3 regions of the Marinobacter sp. MMG032 genome follow, and region 2 is predicted to be linked to each of the others. Evidence: predicted binding sites of a transcription regulator. Region 2 holds the regulator's gene; each other region holds the start of a gene.
The links. The regulator FliA, encoded in region 2, starts transcription of late flagellar genes. The targets are predictions, from matches to a motif close to CTAAAGTTTNNNNNNNNNNNGCCGNTAA.
Positions count from the first base shown of each region.

Region 1: the regulator FliA is predicted to act here: its motif matches at 2,603-2,630, upstream of ABNF92_RS01270 (methyl-accepting chemotaxis protein).
Region 3: the regulator FliA is predicted to act here: its motif matches at 3,688-3,715, upstream of ABNF92_RS02795 (methyl-accepting chemotaxis protein).

Region 1 covers NZ_CP157802.1:268,882-276,472, forward strand. The annotation lists gene ABNF92_RS01255 (branched-chain amino acid ABC transporter permease) at 1-296, shown strand, start outside; gene ABNF92_RS01260 (branched-chain amino acid ABC transporter permease) at 300-1,271, shown strand; gene ABNF92_RS01265 (ABC transporter substrate binding protein) at 1,581-2,546, shown strand; gene ABNF92_RS01270 (methyl-accepting chemotaxis protein) at 2,804-4,669, shown strand; gene ABNF92_RS01275 (peptidoglycan-binding protein) at 4,840-5,628, shown strand; gene ABNF92_RS01280 (hypothetical protein) at 5,632-5,883, opposite strand; gene ABNF92_RS01285 (hypothetical protein) at 6,118-6,270, opposite strand; gene ABNF92_RS01290 (DUF465 domain-containing protein) at 6,439-6,690, opposite strand; gene ABNF92_RS01295 (beta-ketoacyl-ACP synthase III) at 6,858-7,591, shown strand, end outside.
Region 2 covers NZ_CP157802.1:3,867,087-3,874,677, forward strand. The annotation lists gene flhA (flagellar biosynthesis protein FlhA) at 1-859, shown strand, start outside; gene flhF (flagellar biosynthesis protein FlhF) at 920-2,230, shown strand; gene ABNF92_RS17785 (MinD/ParA family protein) at 2,298-3,110, shown strand; gene ABNF92_RS17790 (RNA polymerase sigma factor FliA) at 3,142-3,885, shown strand; gene cheY (chemotaxis response regulator CheY) at 4,048-4,431, shown strand; gene ABNF92_RS17800 (protein phosphatase CheZ) at 4,452-5,237, shown strand; gene ABNF92_RS17805 (chemotaxis protein CheA) at 5,254-7,404, shown strand; gene ABNF92_RS17810 (chemotaxis response regulator protein-glutamate methylesterase) at 7,470-7,591, shown strand, end outside.
Region 3 covers NZ_CP157802.1:613,580-621,170, forward strand. The annotation lists gene oadA (sodium-extruding oxaloacetate decarboxylase subunit alpha) at 1-802, opposite strand, end outside; gene ABNF92_RS02780 (OadG family protein) at 844-1,095, opposite strand; gene dbpA (ATP-dependent RNA helicase DbpA) at 1,319-2,692, opposite strand; gene ABNF92_RS02790 (DUF2058 domain-containing protein) at 3,064-3,600, shown strand; gene ABNF92_RS02795 (methyl-accepting chemotaxis protein) at 3,853-5,709, shown strand; gene ABNF92_RS02800 (hypothetical protein) at 5,778-5,969, opposite strand; tRNA gene ABNF92_RS02805 (tRNA-Arg) at 6,113-6,189, opposite strand; tRNA gene ABNF92_RS02810 (tRNA-Arg) at 6,215-6,291, opposite strand; tRNA gene ABNF92_RS02815 (tRNA-Ser) at 6,355-6,444, opposite strand; gene csrA (carbon storage regulator CsrA) at 6,571-6,768, opposite strand; gene ABNF92_RS02825 (aspartate kinase) at 6,958-7,591, opposite strand, start outside.

The sequences.
Region 1 (7,591 bases), 630 kb from region 2:
TGACGCTGACCTACGGCTTCGGTGTGGCCCTGGCTGCTTTCGCCGGGGTGGTAGCGGCGCCCATCTATTCTATCAGCCCGCTGATGGGCGCGGACCTGATCATTATCGTGTTCGCCGTTGTAGTCATCGGCGGCATGGGTTCGATTATGGGCGCGATCGTCACTGGCCTTTCCCTGGGCATGATCGAGGGCCTCACGAAAGTAATCTATGCCCCTGCAGCCAACACAGTCATTTTCCTGCTCATGGTGCTGGTCTTGTTGGTACGCCCGGCCGGCTTATTCGGAAAGGAGCGCTAAACGATGAATCGCACACTTTGGGTGATACTGGTTGGCGCATGCCTGATTGCGCCTTTCTTCGTGTATCCAGTCTTCCTCGCGAAGCTGCTGTGTTTTGGGTTGTTCGCGTGCGCCTTCAACCTTTTGATTGGCTACACCGGATTGCTCTCCTTTGGCCATGCCGCGTTTTTCGGAAGTGCGGCTTATGTCTGCGGTTACCTTGCCCGTGATGTGGGACTCACGCCTGAACTGGCCATACTCAGCGGTGGCCTGGCAGCCGGCGCAATAGGCTATGTCTTCGGCGCCCTGGCCATCCGTCGACAGGGTATTTATTTCGCCATGATTACCCTGGCCCTGGCGCAAATCGTGTTCTTCATCGCTCTCAAAGCACCCATCACCGGCGGTGAGGACGGCCTTCAGGGGGTGCCACGGGGTAGCGCGCTGGGCCTGATCGACCTCAATGACACCATGGCCATGTATTACTTCGTGATGACCGTGTTCCTGGCCGGTTTCTGGCTGATCGCACGCATCGTCGATTCGCCCTTCGGGCAAGTGCTCAAGGCCATCCGGGAGAACGAGCCCCGGGCGCTGTCACTGGGTTTCAACGTCTCCCGCTACAAGCACATGGCCTTTGTACTGTCCGCGGCGCTGGCTGGCGTGGCGGGCGCTACCAAAACTATCGTGTTCCAGTTTGCCTCGCTTCCAGACGCTTCCTGGCACCTGTCTGGCGAGGTGGTACTGATGACGTTGCTGGGCGGGCTTGGCACCATTCTCGGCCCACTGGTCGGCGCCTTCACCGTCGTGACGCTGCAATCTGAGCTCAGCGGGTTCGGTTCCTGGGTAACGGTCGCCATCGGCCTGACGTTCATTGTCTGCGTGCTCCTCTTCCGTCGAGGTATCGTTGGCGAACTTGAACACCTTTTCCGGAAGCGCTTAGGTTCGGTGAAAGTCGAGCAGAAGCCTGCTGTTCGCGCTGAATCCAGAACGGAACCTTAACAACGAACAGTGCCCCTTGACGCCAGTCAGGGGCACAGAGCCAGGTTGTCCGGCATGCCGGACTGATCTGTCCGGCATTTCAGACAACAAACGACCAAAAGAAGAATTATTGTATTGATAACAGGACATTCTTGGACGCGCGGCGAAAACATCGTCCTGAAGAAGATAAACGATCCCGGAAAAACAGCCACTTGGGAAACTGGCATGGTTCCTGTATCAGAACCGGACATAACTATAAAAACTGCCTGAAGAACAATTCGTTAAAAACACTGTTTTTCACGTTTGCTCGGATAACAATAAGGAACAACTATGCGATTTCTCCTACTGGCACTGTTGCTGGTTAGCCCCCTGTGTTTTGCCAAAACCGTCGTTATCGTTCAAAGCTACCACATCGAATACAAATGGGATGCCGACTACATTGAAGCAGTCCGTTCGGTCCTTGGGAATGACCACGACATAAAGGTCTTTGAACTGGACACCAAACGCCTGCCTAAGCCCGCATGGCCAGACAAGGTGGCTGAAATTCAGGGCAAAATTGCCGAAGTGAACCCCGATGTTGCCATCCTGGGGGATGACAACGCGTTTTCACTGATGGCGGAGCATCTGGTGCAGCGCGAGATTCCGGTGGTCTTCCTGGGGGTGAATGGAGGCCCGGTTCAGCACCCTACCCTTGAGCACCCTCTGGTTACCGGAATACTGGAACGCCCCTTCTTCGCCGACAGTATCCGGCATCTGCGAAAAGTCCTTCGGCAGAGGGATCGCTTCCTGGTGCTGATGGATGACTCGCCCACCATGCGCAACGCGGTAAACGAATATTTCGGAGATAAACGCCAGGCCACTATTTACGGCTCGGACCTGGATATTGTCCTGACCAACGACCGGGATACCTGGCTGAAATCGGTGGTAAACGCTCATGAGCGCTACGACGCCGTGGTTCTGGGAACCCACCACACCATCCGGGACAAGGACGGCAACTACGTTATACCCCATGAACTGCTCAAGGAGGCCTATTACAGCGCCCAGCTTCCACTTTTCTCCTTCTGGGATATCTTCGTTGGTGAAGAACAAAGCATCGGCGGTTTCACCATCTCAGCCCAACAGGAGGGGCTTACGGCAGCAAGACTGGCCTCGCTAATCCTCAATGGCATGAGACCAGACCAGATACCGCAGCTGAAATCCCTCAGCGGCCATTATGTCTACAGCGAAAGCGGACTCGAGCACTGGAACCTTCAGCTATCGCCGCTGATCGCCAGTCAGGCGAACTTTGTAGAGTAGATTCATCGCTTTCCCGTTAACGACCGCTGCGCCGATCCCCAAAATCTGACGTAAAACTTCAGATTTGGTCGGCGCAGCCGATAAGAAACAAAACAAATTAATAGAAGGGCTACGCTTTGGCTTCCTCTTTCCTAAACTCCTTAGAAAGAAAATTAGGTGTTCCCGGCAAGTTATTAATTGCTCCCCTTTTTATTCTTTTACTGTTCGCTGCTGTCACGCTTTTCAGCGTTTTTGAATTCCAGGAACTGGATCAGAGAATGAACACGGTTGCCCGGGATTTGGCACCGGATACCGCGATAGGAACCGACTCGATCACCAGCGTCTATCGAATGAGACTTCGCGTGTTCGATTATTTTTCGACCGGAAACGAAAAGACCCTTGAACGCTTCGGTGAATCGGAGGCGGATTTCAGGGCGGTGATGGCAAAAGCCCAGGAAGACATCCAGGAGCCCGAGCGAGCCAAACTGGTTGATCGCATTGAAGAGACAACCAATCAGTACATTGATTCGTTCAGAAACGAACTGGTTCCAGCAAAGCGTCAGGTGCTCAGCATCATCGATGAGAAACTGGATGTGCATGGGCCGAACGCAACAAAAGCCCTCAGACTCGCTTTAAACGGCGTCGCCAATCGTGAACCAGACAGCGAATTGAGAGCTGGACTGGAACAGCTCCTGAACGATGCGCTGATCATGCGAATGACTGCTCAGCGCTATCTGGCGACTGGCGACGAGGACTCGCAAAAGGCACTGGGATGGGCCATCGAGGACCTGTCTGATGCATTGGAACTGATTGACGCTGCAAACGGTCCGGAATTCGTTCAGGTGTACCTCAATACCGTCGTCGAGGAGCTGGAAGCATACAGAACCGGCGTTCAACAGATGCTGGAACAACAGAGTATCCTGGTGAGCGTCAAAGCCCAGAAGCTGGATGTCCTTGGGCCGGAAATTGCTAGTATGGCACGGCAACTTGAAAGCAGTATCTTCGCGTCGTTGGATCAGGAAGCGGATGAAGCGACGGCAGAAACATCCCTCGCACTCAAATTCACTCTCGCCGCGTTCACAGTGTCTGCGGTGCTCGGGCTGATCGTTGCGGTGTTAATGAGCCGTTTGATGGGCTCCAGTGTTAAACGTGCGAAAACCGAAATCCTCGGCTATCTCGACGACATCGCCAACAATAACGGCGACTTGTCCACCAGGCTGACCCCGGGTCGCCCGGACGAAATCGGTGATTTCATTGGTGCCGTCAACACCTTCCTGGAAACCCTCGAGAAGACAATCTCGCAAATCGTGAGGGCTTCCCGCCAGCTTACTGGCGAGTCGGAATCCCTCTCCGGCATCACCAAGCGCACCACCGCCAACTCCGAGCAGCAGCGCGATCAGATCACTCAGGTGTCCGCCGCCATGCAGGAGATGGTCTCGACCTCTGAAGAAATCGCTTCGAACACCAGCGAAACTGACGAATCCGCCCGCAAGGCAGCTTCTCTTGCCGATTCCGGCCAGGAAACCGTTGGCTCTGCCATCAGAGCAGTCACTAACCTTGCCAATCAGGTAGAAAAAGGATCGACGCGCATCCAGCAGTTGGAAAATGAGTCAGCCGAGATTGGCAATGTGCTTGCGGTGATTCAGAGCATTGCCGAACAGACCAACCTCCTGGCCTTGAACGCCGCCATCGAAGCGGCCCGCGCCGGCGAGGCAGGACGGGGGTTTGCCGTGGTTGCCGATGAGGTTCGCGGGTTGGCCAAACGGGTGCAGGAATCAACCGTCGATATCGAGCGCATTGTGTCACAGCTTCAAAGTGGCGCGGCCGGTGCAGTCGTTGACATGAGCAAGGCCAAGCAGATGGCAGAAGAGGCCAGCGAGGAGGCGAGCAAGTCCGGCGAAGCACTGACCGATATTCTCGCCGCGGTCAACAGCATCGTCGAAATGACAACCCAGATAGCCAGCGCCACCGAACAGCAGAGAGCCACGGCATCAGAGATGACTCAAAATGTGGAGATAAGCAGCGGTGCCATTGAAGAACTCGCCGGGGATATCTCCCAGGTAAACCATTCAAGCCAGTCGCTGGCCACCATGGCTGATGAGTTGAACACTCTGGTGAGACGCTTCCGCGCCAGTGAATCCTGAGCGGACAATGGTTGCAGATGTTAACCACTTCACGAGAGCGTCCATAATTACCTGATACCTTGGGGCTTCAAGTTACACAATGTAACCGGAAACGGACTGCCCGGAGGTATCCCGCAATGACGCGCTCTCAATCATCCCGGAAGCCAGGCGTACGCAGCCCTGTCGTCGCCATGCTGACAGCGGCTGCCGGCCTTGGCACTGCTCAAGCCGCCGAGCCAGAGAAAGTCATCTTCGCCGCAGAGAATGCGCTTTATGGGGCCGGCCATGATATCGGCCGCGCGGATGGTTGGATCGATGAACAACTCCGAATGGCCATACGCGCCTATCAAGGTAAGAATGGGCTGCAAACCAACGGCAACCTGGATGCAGCAACACTGGAAGCACTCGGCGTGAGCAAAACCTCGAGCGCAACCATCGCGGCAAATTCGGTCGGCAGTCGAAAGGCATCAATGGCAAAGCTTGGTTTGTCCCTGCCCGAGCCAGCACCCGATTCTCCTGCCGTTGCCAGAGCTGAACCGAAGCCAGAGCCTGCGCCCCAACCTGTCGCGACACCCACCCGAACTCCTTCCGAGCAGGTCGCTCAAACACCCTCAACTGATATTAAAACGACGGAAAAACAAGTCGATACTGCAGATACTTCTAAACAACCTGAAGTTGCGATCGAGGAAATGACGCCCTCAGAACCCCAAGCCCCAACGCCAGATCCCACGCCGAAACCTGTGGTCGCCGAAGTAACAACACCGGAAGTCACCGAAGAACCAGACCCGGTGCTGGCCCAACTCCCTACGGAACCGACCAGCGCGGGATACGCCGAGCCGGAAGCGACGGATACCAGGAAAGCCCAGCCAATCGAGGAAGAGACTACTGCATCAACACCCACGGCTGCCGAGAAACCTCAGAGCACCGGGGGCGGCTTTTTCAGCAAGTTGTTCGACTTCTTTTTCGGTTGGCTGGTATGAGCGTCAGCTCTGCAACCGGTCTTTGAAGACCTTCCAGTCGATCACGTTGCCTTCAGAGTCGAAATGGACATAACCACGAAAACTGGGGTCATCTTCCCAGGCTTTCACAAAGCCGACGGTTTCACCGTCATCTGAAACGATTTCAAAGGCTTCACTGTGGGCCCTGGCCATTTCTTTGTCGGGATCTGTGTCAGAACGTCTGAGGCTTACGGAAGAGTCTAGAGGTAAGGTGCTTTGAAGGAATTCCTGGATCATCGTCAAGCTCTCCTTTCGGGGTGAACCGGTCTGGTTCTGGAGGCAGCGTAACTATAAGCTGATCCGCTAATAGAGAATACAGATTCAGATCAATTTTCTTAGACTTTTTCGAGATAAAAATACTTTAAGAACAAGGGCATATTTCATTATTGTGACAACATGTAACCTTCCGGACCGGTTATTTTTCAACCAACTCAGAAGGTTACCTTAGCCACATTCGATCGCGTCTACCGATCAGAATTTCCAGAACGGGGTGCTCAATTTCTGTTCAACGAGCTCCGGGGAAAATCCCACATCGTTCAGCAAACGGCGATCCATTGTCATTACCAAATGGACAAAGTTGCGCTTCATCCGCCAGCCTTTGTAAAGAGAAGCAGCTCTTTTCATTTCATTACTCCTTAGTCAACCCAGAATTCGGTCGGTAAAACCGGGACCTTGTTTAATTAGGATCCTATTCTAGGCTTGACAAGGAGTTTTCTGAATACTTGGAAACCCCTATAAACAGGGGCTCCCAGCATTTTAGCGTTTCAGAATGGTGTCATTTTAATTGCAGTTTCATGACGCCTTGGCGTTTGAAATCAGCACCTGGTAAAGGTCGTCCTTGAGCTGTGCCCGCTTCTGCTTCATGCGGTGCAATTTGTCGTCGCCGATGGGAGAGTCCCTCTTTTCCAGCCCTTCAATTTCGTGATCAAGATGCGTGTACTCCTGAAGCTTTTCATTGAACTTCAGATCATTGCTCTTGAGTTCCTGGATAAGGTCTTTGTACTGGGGGAATTCTACGTGAAGCTCGTGGCTGGAAATGCCCATCGTTATACGCTCCTTTTGTTTGCAGAGTGTTGATCAAAGCTGATCACCTTCAGCATAGACGAGCGTGCCAGTTTCTGGGCGTCTTTGACAAATCGCTAATTACGCACGACGTTGCATGGGTATAGCATGTCAGAACGTTATCCAGTTACGCCTCGGGACACTTGCGAATGACCTTTGCACGAATTACCGGCACCGGTTCTTACCTGCCTGACAACATTGTTACCAATAAAGACCTCGAGAAAATGGTCGACACCACCGACCAGTGGATTCGCGAGCGCACGGGCATTGAAAGGCGGCACATCGCCATCGAAGGCCAGACCACGGTAGACCTTGCCGAGCAGGCTGCAAAGAATGCCATTGACGCGGCAGGCATCAAGGCTGAAGACATTGACCTGATCGTGTTTGCCACCTCCACGCCAGACAAGATCTTTCCGAGCTCCGCCTGCATCCTGCAGGCCCGCCTGGGAATCCATGGCTGCCCTGCCTTCGACATTCAGGCCGTATGTAGCGGGTTTGTCTACGCCCTTTCAACCGCCGACAAATTCATCAAGACCGGAAGCAGCAAAAAAGCGCTGGTTATCGGCGCTGAGGTGTTTTCCCGCATCATTGACTGGGACGACCGGGGAACCTGTGTTTTGTTCGGTGATGGCGCCGGTGCTGTGATCCTGGAGGCCGATGAGGAAACCGGCATCCTGTCTACCCACATCCACGCGGATGGTCAGTATGAAGATCTGCTGCACGTACCCTGTGGTATCTCGGACAACTACGATCAGGTAAAAGCCGGACGCGCATTCGTTGAGATGAAAGGCAACGAAGTGTTCAAGGTGGCGGTCAACACGCTCGGGAAGATCGTTGACGAAACCCTGGCCGCCAACCAGATGCAGAAATCGGAAATCGACTG
Region 2 (7,591 bases):
CGTCTATCGCATCACCCTGATGGGCGTAACCATCGCCGAGGCGGAGATTCACCCGGACCGGGAGCTGGCCATCGACCCCGGCCAGGTATTTGGAAAGGTCGAAGGGATTGAAGGAAAGGATCCGGCGTTCGGTCTGGATGCCTGCTGGATCGAGCCCGATAAGAAAGACCAGGCACAGACCCTTGGCTATACCGTGGTCGATGCCAGTACCGTGGTTGCCACCCATCTGAACCAGGTGTTGCAGAAACACGCCCACGAACTGCTGGGCCACGAGGAAGTCCAGAAGTGGCTGGATCAGCTTGAGAAGATTTCTCCGAAGCTGGCCGAAGAGCTGGTACCCACCACCGTTTCAATCAGTCTGCTCCTGAAGGTCTTGCAGAACCTGCTGAAGGAGGAAGTGCCGATCCGGGATATGCGGTCCATTGCCGAGGCCATCGTGAATGTTCATCCGAAGAGTCAGGATCCCAAGCTGCTGACCACGGTAGCCCGGCAGTCCCTGCGCCGGATGATTGTCCAGAGCATCTGCGGCAACGAATCGGAGATACCGGTGATCACCCTGGATCCGGACTTGGAACAGTTATTGCTGAAGTCTGTTCAGCAGAGTCAACAATCCGGCGGTCAGGAAGACATTGGCCTGGTTCTGGAGCCGAATATGGTGGAGAAGCTCCAGCGATCGCTTCAGGAGAGCGTCCAGCGGCAGGAGATGCTTGGCAAACCGGCCATTCTGCTGGTGTCCGGGCCACTGCGGCCGGTCCTGGCGAAGTTTGCCAGCTATGGGGTAGAGCGACTGCACGTGCTCTCGTACCAGGAAATTCCGGATAACAAACAGATTACGATCGTGGCGTCCGTTGGCCAGTAACGGCGCGGATGACAGAGCGGACAGCGCCGGCACGGCGTTGCCGGTGGAGGAAGAGGCATCATGAAAGTAAAACGGTTTTTTGCTCAGACCATGGCAGAGGCGCTGAAACAGGTCAGTGAACAGATGGGGCCGGATGCCGTGATTCTTTCCAACCGTCGGGTCGACGGTGGTGTCGAAATCGTGACGGCGCTGGACTATGACGAAAACATGGCGCGCCAGCGCCTGGGCAACCAGGCCGAAGAAGCCACCAACGGATCCCGCCTGGCAGAAATGCAGGCTGACCAGCATCGTCGTCTCGAGGATGAATTGAGCCGATCCCGTGACCGCATCCGTGAAGTCAGGGAAAAGCGTGCCTCCCAGGGAGCCAGCTACTCAGGTCCGTCGTTTGCTGCTGTTCAGGAAACGGTCGGCGGCGATTTCAGTGATAGTGTGGCTGAGCCCCAGGCGCCGAAGGATGTCTATTCTGATGAACTTGCACAGATGCGCGCCGAGATCAGCTCCCTCAGGGATATGATGCAGGGTGGTCGCCCGCAGCCGGACCCTGTGGTTTCCACAAACACGGCTGTTCAGCAAAGGCTGGCCGAGCGCCTGCAGGAATTCGGCCTGGGCAGTGAGCTGGCAGGGTCAATTTCCCGTCGCCATAAGGCAGGGCGACTGGAAGATGGTTGGAAGCAGTCCCTGAAAATGCTCTGCACCGGCGTTAGGACCACTCGTATGGAGTGGCTTGATGAGGGGGGCGCCTATGCGCTGGTGGGTCCTACCGGTTCCGGCAAGACCACCACGATTGGAAAGCTGGCGGCGCGTTACGTGCTCAAGCATGGCTCCGACTCCCTGGCTCTGGTTACCACCGATCGATACCGGGTGGCGGCGCACGAGCAGCTGTTCGTGTTCGGTCGTATCCTGAATGTGCCGGTTCGGGTGGTGGATGAGACTCACAGCCTGGACGATATTCTGGACGAGCTGTCAGACCGTCACCTGGTTCTGATTGATACTGCCGGGCTGACAAGTTCGGATAAAGGTTATCAGGAACAGCTGGCCGAACTGGCTCGCAGCCATCACAATGTCAAAACGCACCTGGTCGTCTCGGCAACCAGTCAGCCGCGCATCATGAAATCCGTCTGGCATTGCTATAAGATGGCAAATCTTGCGGGCTGTGTGATGACCAAGATCGATGAGGCCCTGACACTGGGTGAGTCCCTCGGCTTTGTCATGGAAACCGGTCTGCCGGTAGCCTACTACACAGACGGGCAGAAGATTCCTGAAGATCTGCACCACGCAGAAGCTGTTCCGCTGGTGCGACTGGCCGTGGATCGGCTTAAAACGCTCCAGCAACAGCAGGCGGTCGCAGAGGGCCTGAAAGAGCACGCCTGAGACCGGACAGATTGACAGCAGGCGTCGGAAACGCACCGGCGAAACGTGGCGAGAGACAAAAAACAGTATGAGCAGAGCACATCCGGTACAGGTGATTGCAGTTTCCGGCGGTAAAGGTGGAGTCGGCAAGAGTAACGTGTCGGTCAACCTCGGAATTGCCCTGGCGCAGAAAGGCCGGAGAGTGGTGCTGCTCGACGCCGATCTTGGGCTCGCCAACATCGACGTATTGCTGGGCATCACCGCCAACCGTAACCTTCAGGATGTTCTGGCAGGCGACTGTGACCTCAAGGACGTTCTGGTAAATGGTCCCGGCGGCATAAAGATCGTTCCTGCCTCGTCAGGTACCCAGCGGATGACCCAGCTCAGTCCCATGGAGCATGCCGGGCTCATTAATGCGTTCAGCGAGCTGGGGGATCAGATCGATGTCCTGATCGTCGACACCGCCGCCGGTATCTCCGAATCGGTGGTCAGCTTTCTCAGGGCGTCCCAGGAGTTACTGTTGGTGGTGTGTGACGAACCCACTTCCATCACCGATGCCTACGCCCTGATCAAGCTGATGAACCGGGATTATGGAACCAATCGTTTCCGCATTCTTGCCAACCAGGTGCGGAATGAGCAGGAAGGCCGGCATCTGTTCGAAAAACTGACTCGGGTCACCGAGCGCTTCCTCGATGTGGCACTACAATATGTCGGTATAGTCCCCTACGATGAGGCAGTGAAGAAAGCAGTCCAGAGACAGAGGGCAGTGCTGGATGCCTATCCCAGAGCGAAAGCCTCCCTGGCCATCAAGTCTCTGGCCGACAAGGTAGACAGCTGGCCGTTGCCGTCCTCACCCCGTGGACATCTGGAATTCTTTGTGGAGCGGCTCGTCGAAGTCTGAATCGGATCCAGTCAAACAAGAAACCGGATACATGACATTGGCGAAAAACCTCGGAATCTATAACCAGTCGGGTGCGCAGAAGGCATCTCAGCTTGTTGAGCAACACGCGCCGCTGGTCAAGAAAATTGCCCTCCATTTGATGGCCCGCCTGCCGGCTTCCGTTCAGCTTGAAGATCTTATGCAGGCCGGCATGATTGGCCTGCTTGAGGCTGCCCAGCGATACAGTTCCACCAAAGGAGCCACCTTCGAGACCTACGCCGGTATCCGGATTCGTGGGGCGATGGTCGATGAAATCCGCAAGGGCGACTGGGTTCCCCGCTCCGTGCATCGAAACGCCCGTCGCATTTCCCAGGCCATCAAGGCTGTGGAAGACCGGCTTGGCCGGGAAGCCCAGGATCAGGAAGTGGCCGAGGAGCTGGGCATGGAGCTTGCGGAGTATCATTCCTATCTTTCCGATTCCAACAGTGGCCGACTTTTTAGCCTCGATGAGCTCAATGAATCCGGAGAGCTGCCGATAGAACAGACAGAGACGCAGGATAACCCTCTGGAGGGGTTGTCCTCCGATGCCTTCCGGCGAAGCCTGGCTGAGGCCATTGAAGACCTGCCGGAGCGGGAAAAACTGGTTCTGAGCCTTTATTACCAGGAAGAGCTGAACCTCAAGGAAATAGGCGCCGTGCTGGGCGTCAGCGAGAGCAGGGTCAGCCAGATTCACAGCCAGGCTGCCTTGCGCCTTCGGGGGCGATTGTCGGATTGGCGCCAGGAACCGGACAGCTGATTGCGTTCAGTCTGTGTCTGCGAAGGGGCAGTCTGTAGTTTTTGGTAACCGATGCTTTACAACGGAAGCAAAGGTCTGACAATAAGCGGTTTAAACAGCGGCCTGCTAGACTTTGAACGCGAAGGTCAAACGAATTCCGGGTGTTACTAACTGGAGGTCCCATTGGACAAAAACATGAAAATCCTCATTGTGGATGATTTCTCCACAATGCGACGGATCATCAAAAACCTGCTGCGTGATCTGGGCTTCACCAACACCGATGAAGCAGACGATGGCAACACAGCCTTGCCGATGCTGAAGAGCGGCAAATACGACTTTCTGGTCACCGACTGGAACATGCCGGGCATGTCCGGGTTCGATCTTCTGAAGGCTGTCCGGGCTGACGAGAATCTGAAAACCCTGCCGGTATTGATGGTAACGGCTGAGGCGAAGCGCGACCAGATTGTTGCCGCGGCTCAGGCGGGCGTGAACGGCTACGTTGTCAAACCGTTCACTGCCGCTGTGCTCAAGGAAAAGATTGAGAAAATCTTTGAAAGAATCCAGTAACCAGAGGTCGGATGGCTCTCATGAGCGATAGCAAAAAGAACCATCGGGGCCTTGAGCCGGAGGTGACCGAAAAGCTCCAGCGGCAGGCAGCAGAGCTGGCAGAGAGTGTTGATGCCGGTGATTATGCCAAAGCCATGACCCTGATCAATGAACTCAGCGAGGTCAGGGATCAAAGTCTGTACCGCGAGGTAGGGCGATTGACCCGGAGCCTGCACGAAGCCATCCGGAACTTCCAGATTGACCCCCGGAACGCGGAACAGCAGGAAGCGCTGTCGAAGATGACAGACGCCTCCGATCGCCTCGAATACGTTGTGCAGATGACCGGCGAAGCGGCCAACCGCACCATGGACCTGGTTGAGGAAACCATGCCGGTGGCCAACGCGTTTCGGGAAGAGGCGGCCTCCTTGCGGGACGAATGGCAACGTCTGCGTCGTCGGGAGATGCAGCCGGCGGAGTTCCGGGAACTGTACGGCCGGATTGATCGCTTTTTTGTCAGTACGGCCAGCGACGCTGACACCATGTACAACAATCTTTCGGAAATCCTGCTTGCTCAGGATTATCAGGATTTGACGGGCCAGGTTATCCAGAAGGTCACCGCCTTGGTAAAAGAGGTTGAGGAGCAGATGCTCAGCCTGGTGGTGATGGCCAGCCATGTGGATCAGCTCACCGGCACCGTGCACCAGATTGAAGAGAAGGAAGAATCTGCAGAGAAGGGCGTCGGGCCCCAGATCAAGGCCGATGAGCGTGAAGATGTAGTTTCGGGACAGGATGACGTTGACGACCTGTTGTCCAGTCTCGGTTTCTGAACAAAGAGGGTAACGCATGGCGTTTGATGCTGATGAAGAGATTTTGCAGGACTTCCTGGTAGAAGCCGGTGAAATTCTCGAAAAGCTGTCAGAGCAGTTGGTAGATCTTGAGCAACATCCTGACGACAGTGATCTGCTCAACGCCATTTTCCGTGGCTTTCACACCGTTAAAGGCGGCGCGGGCTTCCTTCAGCTTGAAGCGCTGGTGAATTGCTGCCACTCCGCCGAGAACGTTTTCGATACCCTGCGCAACCACAAGCGTAAGGTGGACTCCGAACTGATGGACGTGGTTCTGGAGGCCCTGGATAACGTTAATGCCATGTTTGAAGAGGTTCGCAATCACGAGGAACCAACACCGGCTCCGGACGAACTGATTGCCCGCCTCGATGCCCTGGCTCTGCCAGAGGGTGAGGGAGCGCCTGTCGCCGACCCTCAGCCGGAACACGAAGAGAATGAACCGTCGGAGGATGGCGGCGACATCACCGACGACGAATTCGAACAGCTTCTGGATGCCTTGCAGGACGAAAAGAGCGAAGAACAGGCACCGGCTTCAGACTCCGGAGCGTCTTCCGGTGACCGGGAGGGTTCCGGAGATGACGAGATAACCGACGACGAGTTCGAGGCGCTGCTCGACCAGCTGCACGGAAAAGGGCAGTTTGCCGGCGCACCTGCGGGCGAGGACGAGGCTGTCAGAAAAGAAGAAAAGCCGGCGGCCAAGGCAGAAGGCGGTGGCAGCGACGATCTGATCACCGACGACGAATTTGAAAAACTGCTGGACGATCTCCATGGCAAGGGTGGAAGCCCGACTGCCGGCGGAGAGTCCTCCACTCCGAAAAAGCCCGCGGGTGCGAAGGAGCCTTCAGCGCCAAAAGAGCCTTCAGCAGCGAAAGAGCCGCCAGCGCCGAAAGAGCCAGCCAAGCCAAAAGCAGAGGCACCGAAGCCCGGGAAGCCGGAGACCAAAGGCGCTGCCACCCCTGCGATGCCCGCCCGCGAACACGCGCCCGCGGCTGAAACAACGGTGCGTGTTGACACCAAGCGTCTCGACGACATCATGAACATGGTGGGTGAACTGGTGCTGGTGCGTAACCGCTTGCAGCGTCTGGGCGCGGAAAGCGAAGACGAACACATGCACAAAGCCGTGTCCAACCTGGATGTGGTCACCACCGACCTCCAGTCTGCCGTCATGCAGACCCGTATGCAGCCGATCAAGAAGGTGTTTGGCCGGTTCCCCCGGGTTGTGCGTGATCTGGCCCGGAACCTCAAGAAAGAGGTCAACCTGGTGATGCACGGTGAAGACACCGACCTGGACAAGAATCTGGTCGAAGCGCTGTCTGATCCGCTGGTTCACCTGGTTCGAAACTCGGTCGATCACGGGATCGAAGCCCCGGAAGTGCGCGAGAAAGCAGGTAAGCCTCGCCAGGGTACGGTAACCCTGTCTGCCGAACAGGAGGGGGATCATATCCTGCTGTTCATCGAGGATGATGGCGCCGGTATGGATCCGGAAGTGCTCCGTCGCAAGGCCGTTGAGAAGGGGATTTACGATCAGGATGCCGCGGATCGCCTGACCGATTCCGAGTGCTTTAACCTGATTTTCGCAGCCGGTTTTTCCACGAAGGAGCAGATCTCGGACGTCTCCGGTCGTGGCGTAGGCATGGATGTGGTCAAAACCAAGATAGGCCAGCTCAATGGCCAGTTGAGCATTGAATCGCAACTGGGTAAGGGTTCCCGGATTGTCATCAAGGTTCCGTTGACCCTGGCCATCATGCCCACACTGATGATCATGTTGGGTGACCAATCGTTCGCGCTGCCGTTGGTGAATGTGGTCGAGATCTTCCATCTGGACCTGACCAAGACCAATATCGTCGACGGACGAGAGTGTATTGTGGTCCGGGAAAAGGTGTTCCCGCTGTTTCACATCAAACGATGGCTGGTGCGTGATGGTACTTCCCAGGAAGTGCCGGAGAACGCCCATGTGGTCATCGTAGCCATGGGGACCAAACAGGTCGGTTTTGTGGTCGACCAGTTGGTGGGGCAGGAAGAGGTGGTGATCAAGCCCCTCGGTCGAGCCCTCCAGGGTACGCCGGGAATGGCCGGCGCCACCATTACCGGCGACGGCAGGATCGCGCTGATCATTGATGTGCCAAGCCTGTTGCAACACTACGGCTAAGCCGGGCTTTCAGGTGACTGCGGCCATAGAAGGCTGAAGAACGATGGATTGGGTAGGAGAAGTGGATGACAGTTTCTGTCCTGGTCGTTGACGATTCAGGGTTTTTTCGCAAACGGCTGACGGAAATCCTGACCAGCTCCGGCCAGATCAAGGTGGTTGGGGCTGCAACCAACGGCCGGGAAGGCGT
Region 3 (7,591 bases), 970 kb from region 2:
CCAGCAGGTTCAGGTCCAGGCCGGTATCACGATCGGTACCCTCAAGAATCGCAACCACGGCTTCGGTGGGCGAGTGACCGTAGGTCATGCTCATGGAAGAAATCGCGGTATCCACGTTGTCGATACCGGCTTCCGCGGCCTTGATGGCGGTAGCGGTGGACATGCCGGTAGTGGCGTGGCACTGCATGTGAATCGGGATGTCCAGCTCTTTCTTCAGACGGCTGACCAGATCAAAGGCCACGTACGGCTTGAGAATGCCCGCCATGTCCTTGATGGCGATGGAGTCCGCACCCATGTCGGCGACTTCTTTCGCCAGTTCGACCCACATGTCGATGGTGTGAACCGGGCTGGTGGTGTAGGCAATGGTGCCCTGGGCGTGTTTGCCGGTCTTGCGAACAGCCTTGATGGCGCGATCCAGGTTACGGGGATCGTTCATCGCATCGAAAATACGGAACACGTCCACGCCATTCTCGGCGGCACGCTCACAGAAACGGTCAACCACATCATCCGCGTAATGACGGTAGCCCAGCAGATTCTGGCCGCGCAGAAGCATCTGCTGCTGGGTGTTGGGCATGGCTTTTTTCAGCTCGCGAATGCGCTCCCAGGGATCTTCGCCCAGGTAGCGGATGCAGGAATCAAAGGTAGCACCGCCCCAGGACTCCAGGGACCAGAAACCGACCTTGTCGAGTTTCTCGGCAATAGGCAGCATGTCATCCAGCCGCATACGGGTGGCAAGCAGGGACTGGTGGGCGTCACGCAGGATAACGTCCGTAATCCCCAGCGGTTTCTTTGTGTCAGTCATCGTGTCAGCCTTCTGTTTAAAGGTTCTAGTCTTTTACCGGCTCACTTCTTGTGGCGCGACCGGAATTGTGCAATCGCCTTCTTGATGGCCTCGGCGGTGTCAGGGTCAACCGACGCGGGCGCCTTCGGCTTGGCACGTGGCGTTTTGGCCGGGGTTGCCGGCTCTGGCGGCGCAAACCGTCCTATAAGCTTGGACATGAGGAGTGTCGCGAATACCAGAATAATCAGGAACACGAACACAAACCCCATTCCGGCAATCATCAGATCGACGGCTTGTGACATCAGGTCATTCATATCGAACAGCTACCTGTATTGATTTATGTTTCTCCCGAACTTTGCCCGGACTGACCAGTTAGACTAAGGTCTAACAGCCTTCCGCCACAATTCGGGGGGCAAAATCCTGCGTAATTTACCGTTTTCAGGGCCCTCGGGCAACCTGAATGCAAAAATCTATACGGGGTTTCCGAGCGTCGCGGCCCGAAAAGACACGCATTTACCCAGACGAAGCAATTCTCATTCAGGCATATCGGACGCGGATTTTACGGCCTTTTACCTTGCCGTTTTCAAGCCTGGACAACGCCTTGCCTGCCAGCGACTTTTCAACCGCCACAAAACACTGATGGTCGAACAGATCGATCTTCCCGACGGCCTTTCCGGGCAGACCGGCTTCACCAGTCAGGGCGCCCATTACATCCCCCGGACGAATCTTGTCCTTGCGGCCACCGGCAATGCACAGGGTTTTCATGGCGGGCGTAACGGGCTTCAGGGGCGTCGCCAGAAGGGCCTCGGTGTCTCCCCACTCCACGGCGCGCCCTCTCTCGGATTCGATACGACTGATCTTGTGGCCTTGGGCCGGTGTGCAGAAGGTGACGGCATGGCCCTGCTCGCCTGCCCGGCCGGTGCGCCCGATGCGATGAGTATGAACCTCGGGATCCCGTGCAGGGTCAGCATTGATCACCAAAGGCAGAGACTTGATATCAAGGCCTCGGGCGGCCACGTCGGTGGCTACCAGGATGGAACAACTCTGATTGCCAAAGCGCACCAGCACACTGTCGCGATCCCTTTGTTCCAGATCCCCGTGCAAAGGCAGTGCGGAAAAGCCTCGTTCACCAAGCTCCTGCGCCAGTTCGTCGCACTGCTGCTTGGTGGTGCAAAAAACGATACAGGACTCAGGCTGCCGCTCGGCAAGCAGCGCCACAATGGCATCCGATTTGGATTGCGGCAACACTTCGTAGAACAACTCTTCGATGTCCGGATTCTCTCCGGTTTCTTCCGCGCGAACATCTACCGGGCTCTTCTGATACTGCTTGCTCAGTTCACGGATGGGCGCGGGCCAGGTCGCCGAAAACATCATGGTCTGGCGGGAGGACGGTGTCTGGGAAAGAATATCTTCCATCGCCTCCTGAAAACCCATATCCAGCATGCGGTCTGCCTCATCAAGCACCACGGTTTTCAGCCGTGCCAATGAGAGGGTTTGCTTACGCAAGTGGTCCTGGATCCTTCCCGGCGTTCCAACCACAATGTGCGCACCATGGCTAAGCGACCCGATCTGGGGGCCAATGGCCACACCACCGCACAGAGTCAGCACCTTGATATTATCCCGGGCCCGAGCCAGCTCCCGGATCGCTTTGGCCACCTGATCCGCCAGCTCCCTGGTGGGGCACAACATCAGCGCCTGCACCGCAAACAGCCGGGGATTTAGCTTCTCAACCAGGCTGATGCCAAAGGCCGCCGTTTTTCCGCTACCGGTTTTCGCCATGGCGATAATGTCTTTACCGGCCAGCCCTGGCACAAGCGCCTTCGCCTGGATCTCCGTGGGTTGAGCAAACCCCAATTGGTCGAGGTTCGAACGCATGGCCGACGACAGGCCAAAGTCATTAAAAGAAGACATAGAAGAAAATCCCGGAATCAGCGGAAGCTGGTTATGAAGGCAATAATGAGGGCGTATACTGGTGTCCCGTCTGGCTAATTCCTTAATCTACTGAGCCAATGAGGGCTTTGAGAGCTAGGCGCGGTGGCGAAGATTTGGTGGCTCCAAATCGAGACGACGCAACGCGGCTATCAAAGCCCTCAGTGGCTCCCGAAGGGCGAAGCGCTGAGGTCTCTGGCCGGTGTTGCCTGTCCTTGATATGGAACCACCATGTCTTCAGACAGGCGCCTTGGCCAGAGACCTCAGCGCTACGCAGTAGGTTAAGGAATTAGCCAGACGGGACACCAAGCCCGAATGATACCAGAATCTGCAACGAAAGAACGGAGTGACTGATGGCATCCCTGCAGGACCAACTGCTGAAAGCCGGCCTGGCCGACGAGAAAAAGGCCAAGGCTATTCGCAGCGAAAAACGCAAGAAGAGAAAACAACAACCCAAGGGTGCTGTCGAGGTAAACGAGGCCGAGGTCCGAGCGCGCCAGGCCCGTGAGGAAAAAGCCGAACGGGATCGCCAGCTCAACCTGGAGCGCCAGCACGCCGCCGAGAAGAAAGCCATTCAGGCCCAGATCCGGCAGCTGGTAGAAACCAACCGGCTGGACCGGAGCCGGGGCGAAACCTCCTACCAGTTCGTCCATGACAAGAAAATCAAGAAGCTTTTCGTAGACGACACGATGGTCGATCAGCTATCCCGCGGCCGGCTGGCGATCGTTTTTGTGAACGACAATTACGAGATTGTGGCGGAAGGCGTTGCGCGGAAGATCATGGAGCGGGATGAAAGCGCCGTTGTCGTTCTACATGACCGCAAGAAGGATGATGTAGGCGAAGACGACCCGTATGCAGGCTACGAAATTCCCGATGACCTGATGTGGTAGTCCGTTGAGCTGATTCTGATAGCCATCAGAATCAGCAACTCAACATTCTGTATCACGTTAAAGAACACCCGGTAATCATCTGTTACTGTAAAGTTCTGGAATACCCCGCCGTAAACCCTCTTAATATAAGTCAAATAAAAGGCACCTTTACTCTTCCAGGCGTATCAAAAGCACGTCTCCGGCCTGCGGTCGGACAGAGGCGCTATCGAAGTTGGGCCGGCTACTCTCACATCGTTCAGGGATAAAAACACAATGCGTTTTTCAGAGCTGTTCAGCAACATGACCATCCGGACTCGACTGGCCGGAGGTTTTGCCATCCTCCTCGTTCTGACCATTCTGGTCGGCCTGGTTGGCGACCGTGCACTGGATAGTTACGGTCAGCGGTCAAATATTGTTGCCATGCTCGGGCAAGTAAATACCAATCTCACCGAAGCACGGGTTGAAGAGAAGAACTTCTTGTTAACCGGTGAAAGCGAGGCTGTTGCAAGCACACAGGCACAGGGCGATCGTGTTCTGGAACTGACCAAAGACATCAAACCATTGCTTGCAGTACCCGAAGATATCGAAACACTGGGCCAGATTCAGGCTGATGTAAAAAACTACCAGCAACTGATGGGACAGGTTGAGACAAATATTGGTGAGCGAGAGGCAGCGCTCGAGCGCCTTGAAACCAGCGCCCGCATCTTCGGCTCATCACTCAAGGCACACAGCTCTCTGTTTTTCGCCTCGGCCATTTTCGAGGATATGCGCCGGTCTGAACGCAAATTCCTCATCGAACAGGACACTGCCAGCGTCAAGGCTTATCTCGAAGATGCAAAAAGAGTCCAGGGCCCGCTCAAATCGGCGGCGATCACCGCCGAGGAAAAAGAAGAGATCAACAAGGCACTTGAGACTTATGTAAGCGAATTTCAAACGGTAGTGGATCTGACCAACGCGGGTAAGCAACTATCCGATGACATGGTTAGCACGGCTCGCAGCGCCATCGAATCGGCAAACAACCTTCGGGCACTTCAGACCGAGAAAATGGAGGCTGACCGCCTGCAGGCGTCCGGGTTGATTTTTGGCGCCACCGGCATTGCCGTGGTGCTGGGCATCCTGATGGCTTACCTGATCACTCGCGCGATCGTATCCCCCGTTAATCAGGCAGTGAACATTGCCTCCGAGGTTGCCTCCGGCAACCTGACCGTGGACATCAAGGCAAGCGGTACCAACGAGATCGGTCGGCTGATGGCCGCCCTGGCGACGATGGTAACAAGCCTCCGGGAATTGGTCAGGAGTATTGAATCAGGTGCATCAAACATCGCCGCCTCTGCCGAGGAGCTCTCAACCGTCACCAGCCAGACCAGCGACGGCATCAACCGCCAGAAGCAGGAAACCGACCAGGTTGCCACGGCCATGAACGAAATGACGGCGACCGTTGGCGAAATTGCCCGCAGCGCAGAGCAGGCCTTCTCAGTAGCAACCGATGCTGCCAGTCAGGCCAGCGATGGTGAACGAGAGGTACGGGAAACGGTTGATCAGGTGAACAGCCTGGCGCACGAAGTCAGCCAGAGCATGGAAACTATCCAGGGACTGCAGAAAGAAACCGCAAACATCGGAACCGTCCTGGATGTCATCAAATCGGTTGCTGAACAGACCAATCTACTGGCCCTGAACGCTGCTATTGAAGCCGCCCGGGCTGGTGAGCAAGGTCGAGGCTTTGCCGTCGTAGCTGATGAGGTTCGTTCACTCGCCCAGCGGACCCAATCATCCGCCCAGGAAATCGAGACACTGGTAACCTCGCTTCAAAACAGTGCCGGCGATTCGGTTTCTGCCATGGAGTCCAGCACCACCATGGCCTCGAACACCCTGGAGCGTGCCACGGCAACCGGGGCGACCATTGAGCGCATTGCCCGTGCCGTGGAGGACATCAAACAGTACAACAGCCAGATCGCCACAGCCTCCGAGCAGCAGACGTCGGTGGCTGAGGAGATCAATCAGAACATCACCAGCATCCGCGACGTTACCGATCAGTCTGCTGCTTCATCGAACCAGACAGCCAGCTCCAGCAGCGAGCTGGCCAGGCTCGGCAGCGACCTGCAGAACCTGGTTTCCCGATTCCGACTCTAGGCCATTCAAAAAAAGAGGCAGGCAACTCTCCCTGGTTGCCTGCCTCTTTCTATTCGCGTCAGTTTGCTTCAGTGGAGCTGATGCCGCTCAAATATCTCCAGGATTTCCCTCTCGGTCTCGGCAGGCACGCTGACTTTCACCACTTTGGCTTCCTCGTCGATGAAAATGTTGTCGCGAGGTATGCCGGTTGCAATCAGGTCATCCCAGGTGTTCTTGGCCTGGTCGTGGTCTTTGTAGCTACCGTTCAATGTCTTGTTCATGGGTAGACCTCCTTCCTGAAATTAGATTTCCCTACACACTTAAGGTTAGGTTCGGACAAGAGGTTTGCGCAAATATTGAACAGACTGAAATTGACCGGGGACAAATAAAAAACCCCGCACAAGGCGGGGTTCTTTATTTGATATGGCGCGGCTGGGAGGATTCGAACCTCCGACCGCCTGGTTCGTAGCCAGGTACTCTATCCAGCTGAGCTACAGCCGCTTAAAACTTGTGGCAGGTTGATCGATGGCGCGGCTGGGAGGATTCGAACCTCCGACCGCCTGGTTCGTAGCCAGGTACTCTATCCAGCTGAGCTACAGCCGCACATTGATCACTTGCTCTGGTTGAATGCTACCTCAACCTGTCTCGCTTTTCCCGAAAGGAAAATGGCGGAGAGGGAGGGATTCGAACCCTCGGTACGATTGCTCGTACGGTTCCTTAGCAGGGAACTGGTTTCAGCCACTCACCCACCTCTCCTTGAGAACGGGGCGTATACTACCATAATTTTTCTGTTTTCATAGGGTTGACACGAGATTTTTCGGACTCGTTTCAGCCCATCATCAAAAAAGCCGTTCAGGTTTCCCATGAACGGCTTTCTGTCTCTCAGCTGTTGCCGGGTTCCGGCTCTTCAGAGCCTTTTTCCGACTGAATACGCTGGTAGATTTCTTCACGGTGTACCGCGACTTCTTTCGGGGCATTAACGCCAATGCGTACCTGATTGCCCTTTACACCCAGGACGGTGACGGTGATATCGTCGCCGACCATCAGGATTTCGCCCACACGGCGAGTCAAAATCAACATATCCCTTACTCCCTATCCAGAGCTACCTGTTCCGATAAATGGTTTTTGATCTATTTATTGCTTTTATAGTGGGATCACTTACTGATCTGTAGACGCACATTCCCTTATACGGTTCACGTTTGTCATAGGCTCAGCATATGATGCCCTTTTTTTCAGAGGCTCCGCAGACCGACCTTTTATCTGCGTTTTTCAGGCCTCGTCTGATACCGCGGGCTTGTCCAGCTCAAATGCACTGTGAAGCGCACGAACCGCAAGCTCAAGGTATTTCTCATCGATCACCACGGAAATCTTGATTTCTGATGTGGAGATCATCTGGATGTTGATGCCCTCATTGGACAGCGCTTCAAACATCTGGGTTGCCACGCCAGCGTGGGAACGCATTCCAACACCCACGATGCTGACCTTGGCAATCTTGCTGTCGCCAGCCACTTCACGGGCGCCCAGTTCATCAGCCACACGCTGAAGCACTTCTTTCGCACGCTTGAAATCATTGCGGTGAACGGTGAACGTGAAGGCTGTGCGGTTATCCTCACCCACGTTCTGCACGATCATATCCACTTCGATATTGGCGTCGCTCACCGGCTTCAGAATGCGCAGCGCGCTGCCCGGGGTATCCGGTACGCCGGCAATGGTCAGTTTGGCTTCATCACGGTTAAAAGCGATGCCGGAAACAACCGGTTGTTCCATGGCGTTTTCATCCTCAAGAGTAATCAGGGTGCCTTCGCCTTCCTGGAAGCTGGAAAGTACCCTTAATGGAACGTTGTATTTACCTGCAAATTCTACCGAACGGATCTGGAGCACTTTCGAGCCCAGGCTGGCCATC